Neobacillus sp. PS2-9: one gene and its partner. The protein of the gene in region 1 interacts with the protein of each later gene in a pairwise test. Links are inferred from orthologs where the notes say so. Each region holds a gene or a part of one and is shown on either strand. Other genes may lie near its edges. The genes, in order: ftsL and RCG25_RS25850.

Region 1 (8,897 bases):
TTTATTCCATCCATAAGGTCATCTCCATTATTAAATTAGCAGAACAAAAAGAAAGACAACTAGGTGTTCCTGTGGTACCAGTTTTTTGGATTGCTGGGGAAGACCATGATTTTCAAGAAGTAAATCATGTATTTGTGCCAGTTAACCAAAAAGTTGACAAATGGACCTACCCTGAAAGAGTACTCCAAAAGAAAATGGTATCGGATATAGAACTAAATAAAGATGTATGTGTATCATGGGTACAAAACATCATTGAAAATTTTGGCGAAACAGAACATACAAATACACTTTTGCAGTTTGCAGAAGAACAAGTTAGTAGGTCCAAGAACTTCGTTGATTTTTTTGCAAACATTATTATGGAATTGTTCAAAGATTATGGATTGTTGATTGTTGATTCAGGAAATAAAGATTTTCGTTTATTACAAAGGGACTTCTTTACTCAGCAAATAGAACAACATGAAACCATCACGTTTTCGGTCCTTGAGCAGCAAAAGCAAATTGGAAATAAAGGCTACCCGATTACTATAGATATTAGTGACCAAGCGGCAAACCTATTTTTTTATGATCAAAAAGAAAATGAGCGTATCCTCCTAGAATACAATCGAGAATCGAACCGTTTTGTGGGGAAAAGTGGAACAGCTTCTTTTTCAAAAGAAGAATTAATGGAGCTTGTGAACACAAAGCCGGAACAATTAAGCAATAATGTGGTGACTCGTCCTCTTATGCAAGAATGGCTATTCCCAACCATAGCATTTATTGCAGGACCTGGGGAAATTTCCTACTGGGCAGAGCTAAAACTTGTATTTGAGCATTTTCATATTAAGATGCCGCCGATTGTCCCACGCTTAAATATTACATTCCTGGATCGGTCTGTTGAAACAGATATTTTAGAATTAAAGATAAATATAACTGATGTTTTAACTAGAGGAACGGAACAAGAAAAGGAAGGCTTTCTTTTAACCATTAAGGATAGAGAGTTAGAAGAGATGTTTTCAAAGACAAAAGCTGACTTAATGGAGCAGTATCAACTTATTGAAGCAAAAACAGAGGAACTTGACCGTGGGCTGCTTCCGATGCTAAAGAAGAATGAAACGTACTTACTGAAAGAAATTAACTTTATGCAATCAAAACTTGAAGATGCGGTTAAGTTTAGACATAATGTGATATTAAATAAATATGCTCGAGTGGATCTTGCGTTAAGGCCAGATGGCTTTCCACAAGAACGGGTTTGGAATGTATTTTATTATTTGAACGAATATGGATTGACATTTATTAAAGATATCATGACAGAGGCATTTGAATTTGATGGTAGCCATAAGGTTATAAAAATGTAGAAAAACTTCACTATTGCAGTGAAGTTTTTCTTTTTTTGTAAAAATTCAACTGGGTAAAAAAGGATTTTATAGAAATAGGGGCGAATAGTTAAAAAATAGGTGGTGAAAAGTGGGGGAATGTGGTACATTTTTTATAGAAAGTGGGGGTAATGGGTATGTTCATGGGTGAATACCATCACAGCATTGATAATAAAGGCCGATTGATTGTGCCCTCCAAATTCCGAGATGAACTTGGCGACATGTTTATCATTACTCGTGGATTGGATCAATGTTTATTTGGTTACCCAGTATCAGAGTGGGGACTTATTGAAGAGAAATTAAAAGGCTTACCTCTGACAAAAAAGGATGCCCGTGCTTTTACTCGTTTCTTCTTTTCAGGAGCAACAGAGAGTGAACTTGATAAGCAAGGAAGAATAAATATTCCTACACCACTTTTGCAATATGCAAAGCTAGAAAAAGAATGCGTAATTTTGGGTGTTTCCAATCGAATCGAAATTTGGAGTAAACAGATTTGGGAAGACTATTTTACACAGTCTGAAGAATCTTTTGCGGAAATTGCAGAAAATATGATTGGCTTTGATATATAATGGATAAGTTATATTAATATATTTTCTGTTAGATTTCGCTTGATTGGAAAAGGTGGTACGAAAATGTTTGAACATACAACTGTGTTATTAAAAGAAGCTGTTGACGGACTAAATATTAAGTCGGATGGTATTTATGTTGATTGTACTTTGGGTGGGGCTGGACATAGTTCGCTCATACTCTCAAGACTTGGCGACAATGGTAAATTGTTTGCATTTGACCAAGATGAAATAGCAATCGCACATGCTAAAGAGAAATTATCTGAATACGGTAGTCGATTAGAGATTGTTAAAAGCAATTTCTTGTACTTAAAAGAGGAACTTGAAAGTCGCGGGATTTATAAAGTTGATGGGGTTCTTTATGACCTAGGGGTTTCGTCTCCACAATTAGACACGCCTGAACGAGGTTTTAGTTACCATCATGATGCGCCCTTGGATATGAGAATGGACAATGAAGCAGATACTTCTGCATATGATGTCATCAACCATTGGGCATATGAAGATTTAGTTCGAATCTTTTTCCGCTATGGTGAGGAGAAGTTCTCAAAACAAATTGCTCGAAAAATTGAAGCAGCAAGACAAGTAAAACCGATTGAAACAACTTTTGAATTAGTTGAATTAATTAAGGCAGGAATCCCTGCACCGGCAAGAAGAAAAGGGGGACATCCTGCAAAAAGGATTTTTCAAGCAGTCAGAATTGCTGTTAACGATGAATTAGCAGTTTTTGAACAATCATTAAATCAAGCGATTGATTTGCTAAACCCTGAGGGAAGGATCAGTGTAATTACCTTTCACTCACTAGAGGACAGAATTTGTAAGGCAGCATTTAAGAAGGCTAGTGAAATACCTAATTTGCCTCCAGGTTTACCAATAATTCCAGATGAGTATAAACCAATCTTAAAGCTAGTCTCACGTAAACCAATTCTTCCATCGGAAGAAGAGTTAGAAGAAAATAATCGCGCCCGTTCTGCAAAGCTTAGAATCGCAGAAAAACTTTAAAAATAGGACAGGCAAAACAGCGCTTAAGCTGGAATATAAGAAAATCTGGAGGGGAAAAGATTGAGTAATCTTGCCAGGAAGTATCAACAACAACAAGAACAAGTTGAACAAAATAGCAAAAGTATTGGTGAAATAAAAATAAAAAAATCCTGGCTCACTCCAGGGGAAAAAATCATTGGAGTTGCATTTGCTGGATTGGTTTGTTTCGGTGCCGTGCATCTAATTTCTACCCAGGCTAATATTTATGAAGTAAATAAAGATCTTCAGAATGTGGAAGCAAAAGTGAAGGAACAACAGAAGGTTAACGGCGACTTGCAGGTTCAAGTTAGTGAACTTAGTGCATATGACCGAATTTATGAAAAAGCAAAGAAAATGGGACTTGTGTTAAACGAAAATAACGTCAAGGTTGTGCAGGAAAAATGAGCAAGAAACAGCCCTATATGAATGCTGGAGCAGCGATATTGTTTGTAATATTCGGCCTGCTCTTTTTTGTATTACTTTTTAGATATTACTCAATCCAAATTACTGGAGAAGTAGGAGGACAGCCTCTTGCTGCGAAAGCACAGCAGAAGTATAACAGGGAAGGGACACTGGCAGCAGCTAGGGGACAAATCTTCGATCGGAATGGTGAGGTAATCGCCGAGGATACGGCAGCGTATACATTAATCGCTATTGTTGATAAAAAAATGACGACAAACCCTAAAAAGCCTCAACATGTTAAAAATCCGCGGAAAACGGCAAAAGAACTAGCTAAATATATTCAAATGGATGAAACCGAGATTTATAGTATCCTAACAAAGGGAATTTCCAAAGGAAGATTTCAAGTAGAGTTCGGCAAGGCTGGTAAAGATATTACGCATCAAACGAAGAAAGAAATTGAAGCCTTAGAACTCCCAGGTATTACTTTTATCCGTGATTCAAAACGGTTTTATCCAAATGGAATGTTCGCATCTCATGTAGTGGGGTATGCTGATCGTGTTGAACAAAAGGATCAAACCTATAAATCAATTGGAAAAATGGGAATTGAGAAATCATTAAACACGGAATTAACCGGAGTCGATGGTAAGATTAATTATGAGAGTGATCTATGGGGCTATTTACTGCCGGATGGAAAAGAGAAAATTACACCAGCAAAAAATGGAAATGATGTGTACTTAACAATTGATAAAAAAATTCAAACCTTTTTAGAAGATGCAATGAACAAAGTGGCAAAAGATTATAAGCCTAAAAAAATCATTGCCATTGTTGCAGATCCAAAAACAGGTGAGATTTTAGCGATGGGTCAGCGTCCGTCCTTTCACCCAAAAACAAAAGAAGGGATAGATAAAAGCTGGCATAATGAAGCGGTAGAAACATCATTTGAACCTGGTTCTACTATGAAGATTTTCACATTAGCTGCAGCAGTCCAGGAGAATGTCTTCAATCCAAATGAATACTATCAATCAGGGTCATATAAAGTGACAAATAAGGATAAAGCGATTCATGACCATAATGGCTCAGGATGGGGAAGTATTTCATACTTAGAGGGAGTTCAGCGTTCTTCTAACGTTGCCTTCGCAAAAATAGCAAAAGAAAAATTGGGCTTTGAAAGGTTCAGAGAATACTTAACTAAATTTGGCTTTGATAAACCAACGGGAATTGAACTACCAGATGAAACATCTGGTAAAATCCAGTTCACCTATCCAATTGAAAAAATTACTACTGCATATGGACAAGGAACGGCGATTACACCGATTCAACAAATTCAAGCAGCCACAGCCATTGCTAATGGTGGAAAGATGTTGCAACCTCATGTGGTTGAAAAGATTGTCAATCATGATACAGGTGAAACCATTAAAGAGGTTTCACCAGAGGTGGTATCAACTCCAATTTCTGCTGAAACAGCAAGTAAGGTGCGAGATATTCTTGAAACAGTTGTTACCTCGCCTAAGGGTACTGGTGGCCGTTACAAAATCGAGGGTTATAGTGTTGCAGGCAAAACTGGAACCGCTAATATTCCAGGACCTAATGGTAAATATATAAAAGGGGTAAACGGTTATATGTTTTCCTTCTTAGGGATGGCACCAAAGGACGACCCTAAATTAATCGTATATGTAGCTGTCCAGGAGCCAGTATTGGAAGGCTTGGAGGCAGGACAAGGGGCGATTCCTGTATCTGGCGTTTTTAATCCTGTGATGCAAAATAGCCTACACTATTTAAATATACAGCCTTCTGTCCTGGAAAAGGCATCGATTAATAAGATGGCAAATCTAAAAGGACACTCCGTTACTGATACCGTTAAGGACTTAAAGGAAAAAGGTTTTGAAACGGTTGTGCTTGGAAACGGAACAGAAATAATTGGACAACTTCCTAAGGCAGGGACAACTATATTAGAAGGGGAAAAGGTAATCCTCCAAACAAATGGAGAATTAACCGCACCGGATATGACCGGTTGGTCACTAAGAGATGTGATGAAGGTGGCGAGCCTTGCTGGCCTTAAGCTCAATTCTAAAGGAAAAGGATATGTAGCCCAGCAAAATCTTAAACCAAAATCACCTCTTAAAGAGGGTGATTTCCTCATTGTTGATTTGAAAACCCCTGAAGAACAGTGGAATGAAGAAAAAGAAGCATCGACTGATAAGGGGAAGGAACAAACCGATGACAAGGAAGAAAAGGTAAAAGATTGATTTGAAGAGGTTGACTGCAAAGTCGACCTCTTTTTTTACGCTGTTTTTTCAACAATGGCTCGTTCTATTGAAAAAAGTACAAGCATATAAATGAACGATAATGGAATGCAGGAAAGAGGAGGATCGTTTATACTATGCGTGTTTCAAATGTTACTGTCCGTAAGAGACTAATGATTGCACTATTCGTTGGATTCCTGACCTTCTTAATTATTGATGTTAGACTTGGATATGTACAATTTGTTCTAGGGGATATGTTAACCGATCGAGCAAAGGGATCCTGGAGTCGGAATATTCCTTTTGAACCAGAGCGGGGACAAATTGTCGACCGGAACGGGATCCCATTAGCAACAAATATTAGTGCACCAACTGTATATGTCATTCCGCGGCAGATTAAGGATCCTGCGACAACTGCTGAAAAGCTGGCATCCGTATTAAATATGTCGAGAGAAAATGCTTATCGTGAAATTACTAAACGTGCATCATCTGTACGGATTAAAGAAGGCAGGAAAATCTCACATGAAAAGGCAAAAGAAATTAGAGCTCTGGGACTTGAAGGTGTATATATAGGTGAGGACTCAAAGCGGCATTATCCGAATGGGAGTTATCTATCACACGTTCTTGGTTTTACAGGTGTGGATAACCAAGGATTAATGGGACTTGAGCAGTACTATGATAAAGAGTTAAATGGTGAACGGGGTGCGGTTAAATTCTATGCGAATGCCAAAGGGGAGCGCATGAATAGCATGGCCGATGATTATGAGCAACCAGTCAATGGTCTTGATTTAAAGCTGACAATAGATTCGAAAATACAAACCATTGTGGAAAGAGAGCTTGATATTGCAGAGGCGAAATACAATCCAGACGGAATAGTAGCTATTGCCATGAATCCTAATAATGGTGAAATCCTAGCCATGTCGAGCAGACCGACTTTCGATCCAGCTAATTTTCGAAATGTACCGCAGGAAATATATAACAGGAACCTCCCTGTCTGGTCTACTTACGAACCAGGTTCTACTTTTAAAATTATTACACTCGCAGCTGCGTTGAATGAAGGAAAGGTTAATCTGGAAAAGGAACATTTTCATGATTCTGGTTCAGTTCAAGTGGCGGGTGCACGGTTAAAATGCTGGAAAAGGGGTGGACATGGGGACCAATCCTTTTTAGAAGTAGTACAAAACTCTTGTAACCCAGGTTTTGTAGAATTAGGTGAGCGTCTAGGCAAGGATAAACTCTTTAAATATATAAAGGATTTTGGTTTTGGTCAGAAAACCGGAATTGATTTACAAGGGGAAGGGACAGGGATTCTATTCAATCTAAATCGGGTAGGTCCGGTTGAACAAGCTACTACCGCTTTTGGACAAGGGGTATCCGTTACACCGATCCAGCAAGTAACCGCAGTATCTGCTGCCATAAATGGTGGGATATTATACAAACCGTATATTGCAAAAGAATTAATTGATCCTGTTACGAAAGAAGTGGTTATGAGGAATACTCCTGTTGAAAAGAGAAGAGTTATAACCGAGGAAACATCGAAAGAAATCCGCCATGCCCTTGAGAGTGTGGTCGCACAGGGAACTGGAGGAAAAGCGTTTGTGGAAGGTTACCGTGTTGGCGGAAAGACGGGTACCGCCCAAAAGGCTCAAAACGGGAGATACTTGGAAAATAACTTTATTGTTTCCTTTATGGGTTTTGCACCTGCGGATGATCCCCAAATAGTGGTTTATGTTGCGGTTGATAATCCTAAAGGGGTTACCGCATTTGGTGGTACCGTCACTGCACCGATTGTAGGTGCAATCATGAAGGATAGTTTAAGTGCAATGGGAATAGAACCTCGTAAAGATCAAATCGAAAAAGAAATAAAGTGGCCAGATACGCCTTTATTAACATTACCTGACCTTGTGGGTCTCACAAAAGGCGAACTTCAGGAGCAGATGATTAACTTAAGAATTGATCCTAGCGGAGAAGGGGATGTGGTTGTTAGACAATCCCCTAGCCCAGGAACAAAAGTAAAAGAAGGATCCAAAATAAGGTTATACTTTGGAAAAGGGGACTAAAAATAAGTAAATAGTCATCCTTAGGGGCGGTCGGAATCTATTCCGCCGCCTAATTTTTTTAAAACCTACATAACAAATAGCAAAATAAAATAATTTAATGTAAAATAAGATGGAACTTTCGCTAGTAGTCTCACTGAGGTAAATACTGGCAATATGTATGTACTGTCATGAGAGGATTTGAGGTAAAATGAAACTACAAGAGCTACTAAAGTCTTTGCACCCAATCGTGCCCTTCAAAGGGGGAAATCCTGAAATTACATCGATTGAAAATGACAATCGGAAGGTGCAAAAAGGGAGCTTATTTATTTGTATTAAAGGCTACACTGTGGACGGCCATGATTTTGCAGAATCTGCTGTAGAAAATGGTGCGGTTGCCGTTTTAGCTGAACGCCCATTAGCAATAGATGTACCTGTTATCCTTGTAAAGGATACTACAAGATCAATGTCTGTACTTGCGGATGCCTTTTATGAACAGCCAACGAAAAAGCTGCATTTAATTGGAATCACAGGCACAAATGGAAAAACCACTACCAGTCATTTGATTGAAAAAATATTTGCCGATGCAGGTAAGAAAACAGGAATCATAGGTACAATGTATACGAAAATTGGTGAACAGATACTGGAAACGAAAAACACAACTCCAGAAAGTTTGACGCTTCAAAAAACGTTCAACCAAATGGTTGAGGCAGGTGTCGATTCAGCCGTAATGGAAGTTTCTTCACATGCACTTGACATGGGAAGAGTCCATGGTTGTGATTATGATGTAGCAGTGTTCACAAATCTTTCTCAGGACCACCTTGATTACCACAAAACGATGGAAGAATACAAACGTGCTAAAAGCTTATTGTTTTCCCAACTCGGTAATACTTATAATCATAGACAGCCTAAATTTGCTATTTTGAATGCCGATGACCCAGCATCTGAAATGTATCAAAGATCAACCGCTGCACATGTTGTTACATATGGTATCGACAACCAATCTGATATTCAAGCACAAAACATACAAATGACTCCTAAGGGTACTACATTTAATTTAGTTATAAATGAGTACAGTTACCCCATTCAAATGCATCTAATTGGAAAATTCAGTGTTTATAACGTTTTAGCAAGCATTGCTTCTGCGCTAGTTTCAGGGATTGAATTGAATAAGATTATTGAATCCATAGAGGGAGTTAAGGGTGTGGCTGGACGGTTTGAATTGGTTAATGCAGGACAAGATTTTTCAGTAATCGTGGATTACGCTCACACACCAGATAGCCT
Region 2 (5,345 bases), 1.5 Mb from region 1 along the record:
CATCTGTTATCAATAGGATCTGGCGTATTTTCCCTGTGTACATAACCTTCTCCCTCCATAAACGTATTGGTACCATTTTCGACGGGTTCAGGGTGATTTATACATAGTTTCCTAGGGAGAGGGTAAAATAATCGGTTTAAAGTGTGAAGGCATCACACAAGGGTTTTATTAGTTTTATAAATTTGGCCTGTTAATTTCCGCTCCAGGCACAAGCGGTTCGTGGGCGTTTCGGCGAGCCTCCTCGGCGCCCACGCCTGCGGGGTCTCTCCTGAACCGTACTCCCACAGGAGTCTTCGTGCCTTCCGCTCCAATCAACAGGGTGTAAACAATCAACCATCACCTTTAACACAGCATATTACTTAGACATTTCCTATGCATTTTTTTTGTAGACTGGGATTGATGCCCATTTTGGTGTGTTATGTTTTATTTTTGCAACCGTAACTGTCATATCGTCTTCGATTAGCCCTGACCTTGATCGAATAACCTCCTCCATGATTAAGTCAGCAACTTCTTGCGGGTCATCAGTCTGTAATTCTTGTACTTTTCTTTTCATCCATAAATCATAATTCTCTACATGCTTCGGCCCTTCAAACACTCCGTCACTCATCATAATTAGTAAGTCTCCGGCCTTAAGCTGCTCACTGACCACATCCACATCAAACTCTTGAAGAATTCCCATTGGCAAATTGCTTGCCTGAATTTTTATAATCTTATTTCCCCTCTTAATAAAGCTTGGTGTAGATCCAATCTTCAAGAACTTCGCCGAGGCATCTTTAAGGTCAATCATCGCTAAATCCAAGGTTGAAAATATTTCATCTGTTGTTCGAAGGGAAAGGATCGAATTGACCGATTTAATTGCTACCTTTTCTTCAATGCCAGATTGGAGAATTTTTTGTAGTAACAGCAGTGTTTCTTTACTTTCATAATGAGCTCTTTCGCCATTTCCCATCCCATCACTGATGGCAATTGCATACTTACCTAACCCTAGTTCAATCGTTGAATAGCTGTCCCCCGATACCAATCCACCATCCTTAGCAGCATGTGCCACTCCTGTTTCAACCGTATAGGCTTTTGATGAACGAAACGTTACGTGACAGAATCCACTCGGATAAGATGCACATTCCTCCTTATTCACTACAATTGTTTCCCCCAGAATATCGGATAACATTGGTGCAATTAACTTTTCGCACTCACCATGCCCATTACAAAATGGGACAGACATCTCAATATCTACATTCCCTTGTTCAAGGCTATAAATTTCTACTTGTTCGATGTGGATACCGAAGTCCTGGAGTGCTTCCATAATTAACTCTTCCTGCTTATGATGATTTTCCCTTTCCCTTTGGATTTCTTTTGCAAAGTTCTCCATTACTTCAGACACACCTAACAATTGGTCGGCAACCAGCTTACGACTTTCCTGGACTTGTTTCTTTAATCTTTGATTAGCTTGAAAGAAAGTTAATTCCTGACCAATTGTTTCGAATACTTTTTTCGAACGTGTGCAATGCTTGTCCCACTCTCTTGATAATCTTGGAGAGACATTCCCATCATTCTGATCCATCTCATGAATAATTTCTTCCATGTAAGCATAGGTTGTATTAAAATTCTTCGCCCAGCATTGTTCCTTTTTAAAACAAGTTTGACAGGTTCTTTCTGTTACATTGCTCATAAAGTAATCCATTTCTCTGTCATTTTCATTATCATCAGGCTGAACTTCCATTTGGGAAAAGCTCTTTGATAAGGCATGAAATACACTGGAAAATTGCGAAACCCTTTGTGCCGTTACATCCCGCATTTTCCTCATATATTTTTGCTGTTCAGCTGTATATTCTGGCGTACCAGGAATATACTTGGCTAATCTAGAAGTGAAAACTTGGGGTGTTATGAAGAATAAGAAAATAGCCGCCGTCGATTCTAGTACCGTTAAAAGGATGGACCCTCCTCCCTCCCCATACATACTAATTAAAAGAGTGGCAATCATTAGCCCTGCGGATACACCTATTTTTTTTCCTTCTTTTAACAGGCCGCCCAACACACCTGAAAATGCAAGCAAGCTCATATGATAGAAGCTTGATACACTTGCAAGGCTAAAAATCAAGCCTGTTACGACACCAACCGTCGAGCCAACCGTGGCCCCTGCAATAAAGGAAAACACTAATACCAAATATCTCGACATAATATGCTCAATCGACAAATCATACACCTTCCAGCCAATTGTTCCTGTCATAATGGAAGCTAGCATAATGATTAAGCACACAATTTCTTCTGTTTTTAATAATTGTCTACGTTTATTTAAGGTTAATAGAGGAATGCTTTGTAAAAAAATGAGTGTCAAAATAAATGAAAGACTAGCTTGTACACCTACCATCATTAAGTCATACACAGTTAGTTGTTTAGTTAAGATGAATGCTTCTGCTAGTTTTCCTAACCCTAAAATAATCCCGACAAAGAAGGGCATGGCTTTCATTTCGTTTGTCAGCCATTTTCTGCTGATTCGAAAAACAGCGAGAAAGAGAATGGTGACTATAAAGGTAAAAGCGGCATTCCCTAACGAGATAGTAGCTGCCCCTACAGTCAGTCCGATAAGGGCAAGCGGTGCCCGATCCCTTTTAATTAAGTACACAGAAGCAAAGAAGGGAAGACAGAATGGGGTTAACTTCGCCAATATTAAAGCTCGGCCAAGTAAAAAGCCGACGATTAGTAAGAGGAAACCCTTTTTTATAAAAAAGGACTCGAGCATGAATTGAACTTTCTTCAGTCCCCTCCCTACATCCCATTTTGACGAATGAAGGTTGACTTCTCTGATTGGTTCTATGAAACTTGCATTTGTCTTTTCCATAAATCACACTCCCTATTCTTTCATCGTTCAGATAATTATAAAATTAATAGGGTTAGAAGTTTGTCAAAATAGTGACCGAATGAAAATAATCGTTCGACGGTTTTCACTATTTTTATTCAAAATATATCAGAAAGACAAAAAGCGGAAGCGCCTCGTTCAGCCCCGACAGGCAAATGTTCTTCGGTGGGAAAAGTCCGCCTTTTGACTTTTCTCGCCGAAGGTTATTTGACCCGAGGGGCTAGGCGCTGGAGCTAGATTCAGATAACTATTCCAATTATCCATACTAGTATCATTTGTTAATTTCTTAATATAACAAAAAAGACAAGTCGTTTGACTTGTCTTTGATTTATCATTATCGGCGATATTTACCTGATCGATTATATAAATAAGCAGCTAAGTTAGCCCCGTTTAGCTCCTCTTCCTCCACGCTTGGATTCCGTGTGCCGTTTTAAGGAAGTTAAACGATCCTCACTCTCTTTTAAGAACTTCGCCATTTTCGTTTCAAAATTCTCAGGTCTAGCATTATTCCGATCATTTGCTCTACCCTGACGAGGACGTTGTGATTGGGATCTTTGTTGCGGCTCTGGTCTATCTTTTGCTTTTTTTATAGATAGGCCAATTTTTCCGTCTTTCTCAACATTAAGAACTTTTACCTCAACTTGGTCGCCTACTTTTAGATGATCGTTAATATCTTTCACATAATTGTCAGCAACCTCACTGATGTGTACAAGTCCTGTTGAGCCTTCTGGCAGCTCCACAAATGCACCGAACTTTGTAATCCCTGTTACCTTTCCTTGTAACTTGCTGCCTACTTCAATTGACATAAAAAGAATGTTCCTCCTTAAAAATATAAAAAATCAATCTTACTCTATATTATACAAAAAGGAAAAAATCAGTGTCAATAAGTCACCAGATTGGCTAATTTTCTTTCTTATCTTCAGGAATATTAAAAATTATTTCATTTTTTTCTGAGAAAAAATATTCTTTTCTGGCTAATTTCGCAATGTAATCATCGTCATTTAATTTGACGATATCCTCTTTAAGGATGTCCTGCTTTTTTTTCAAATCCGCAAGCTGATGATCTAGCTGCTTCTTTTGTGCTATTTTCGCTTCGAGTTTAGCAGATTGGGAAATAGTACTGGAAATCATGAAGTATGATAGTAAACTGGCAAGAACGATAAAAATTGATAGTCGTCTGATCAACAGTTTTCTTTTCCTCGCTGAGGCGATTTCTGCATATTCTTGCTGTTGCACATAGGTTGACTGGATTCTTGATACATTTCGTTTCGGTTCCGCTCCCATTTCCCGTCCCTCCTTACTCTTTTCTTTTCTTCCACTTATTTATGAATGTATTAATATAATTCTTGATTTCCTTAAAATTTCCTGCCGTTTTATTATATAACTTCTCGACGCTTTTTTTAATACCTTTCGGAAAAAGTTTCCAAAAAAGTAATAGAATTTTTTGCACAGGAAAGATAATGATTTTAAGAATAAATAATACAACTTTAAAAATAAATTTGACAAGGGTGAAAATGCCCCTGCCAAATGCAATAATAATGGCAATAACTAGCTGAATCAGACCAAGGACAGGTTTATAGATGAGTAGTCTGAAGGTTTTTTTCAAAAAGTTAATGGTTGCAATAACCGTCTGAATAATTATCTCCAGTAACTTTAAATAGATCCCTTTAAACAAGCTTTGATAGGCGGCAAATCCACATAGAAGTGCGATAAAGATATAAAAACGCAATTCTCCATCATTCACCATAAATAACGTATAAAAAATGAGCAATGCCTGGATAATCCAAAATAGTAAATCATTTATAAAGACAATCCATTGCTTCCTTTTCGGCCGATTCAAAAACCGCTGATACGTATCAAACATGGCGCCAAACACAGACCCCATTCCAATCATCGAAAGCATGGTTAAAAATTGCGTAGAAAGAGTCATCGAAACAACTTGCTAAAGAACCCTTTAGCCTTCTCCCCATGCTGTTCGTCCAGGTAGACTAAATCAAAAATTTTCCCTTTAATTGAAACAATGCCCTTCTCGACATCAAGATTCTTCATTTGCAGGTTTTGCCCTTTAATAGCTAAAAAACCCATCGATGTTTCTAACAGGAATTCCTCATTATCAAAGCTTTCTACTTGTTTAACGCCCGTAATATCAAGGAGTTTTCTCCCTCTCATAACGACATCATGATCAGGAACACTACTCTTCGATGGATTGCTTTCATAATATTGACTCATCATTCATCCCTCACAATCATTTGTACAACCCTTTGTACATTTCTATGTGACAAATGAATGAATTAGAACATTTGAATTAGAAGCTCTCCGTAGAACCAAGTCTCTCTTCTTTTATAATCGTATACATCTCCGCTGCGTCTTCTTTCCGCGTTGTATCTTGGATTCGATCGATTCGGGCGGTAACTACACGCTGTCCAAGACGAATCGTTAATTCGTCACCAACTTTTACAGTTGAGCTTGCTTTTGCTTCCTTCCCATT

Evidence for each region.
Region 2: the proteins of ftsL (region 1) and RCG25_RS25850 interact in binary tests that used the Bacillus subtilis proteins (3 or more experiments, as listed by UniProt). The link is inferred for Neobacillus sp. PS2-9 from one-to-one orthologs.

The regions. Positions count from the first base shown.
Region 1 is NZ_CP133269.1:3,659,145-3,668,041, reverse strand. The notes cover bases 1,840-4,658. They hold ftsL (cell division protein FtsL), read left to right. Parts: upstream 1,840-2,977; coding sequence 2,978-3,340; downstream 3,341-4,658. Other genes in these bases: RCG25_RS18365 (penicillin-binding protein), read left to right, coding at 3,337-4,658; rsmH (16S rRNA (cytosine(1402)-N(4))-methyltransferase RsmH), read left to right, coding at 1,985-2,917; mraZ (division/cell wall cluster transcriptional repressor MraZ), read left to right, coding at 1,840-1,921. Also shown: bacillithiol biosynthesis cysteine-adding enzyme BshC, read left to right, coding at 1-1,334; more of mraZ, read left to right, coding at 1,490-1,839; more of RCG25_RS18365, read left to right, coding at 4,659-5,583; RCG25_RS18360 (stage V sporulation protein D), read left to right, coding at 5,718-7,637; RCG25_RS18355 (UDP-N-acetylmuramoyl-L-alanyl-D-glutamate--2,6-diaminopimelate ligase), read left to right, coding at 7,825-8,897. UniProt on the Bacillus subtilis protein: Essential cell division protein that may play a structural role. Probably involved in the regulation of the timing of cell division. Also required for sporulation.
Region 2 is NZ_CP133269.1:5,154,461-5,159,805, forward strand. Bases 2,450-5,345 are described here. They hold RCG25_RS25850 (FtsB family cell division protein), read right to left. Parts: upstream 4,142-5,345; coding sequence 3,758-4,141; downstream 2,450-3,757. Other genes in these bases: spoIIE (stage II sporulation protein E), read right to left, coding at 2,450-2,839; RCG25_RS25845 (S1 domain-containing RNA-binding protein), read right to left, coding at 3,238-3,663; yabQ (spore cortex biosynthesis protein YabQ), read right to left, coding at 4,155-4,787; yabP (sporulation protein YabP), read right to left, coding at 4,784-5,086; RCG25_RS25865 (RNA-binding S4 domain-containing protein), read right to left, coding at 5,163-5,345. Outside these bases: RCG25_RS25835 (VWA domain-containing protein), read right to left, coding at 1-43; more of spoIIE, read right to left, coding at 371-2,449. UniProt on the Bacillus subtilis protein: Required for vegetative and sporulation septum formation. Required for the activation of genes expressed under the control of the sporulation transcription factors sigma F and sigma E.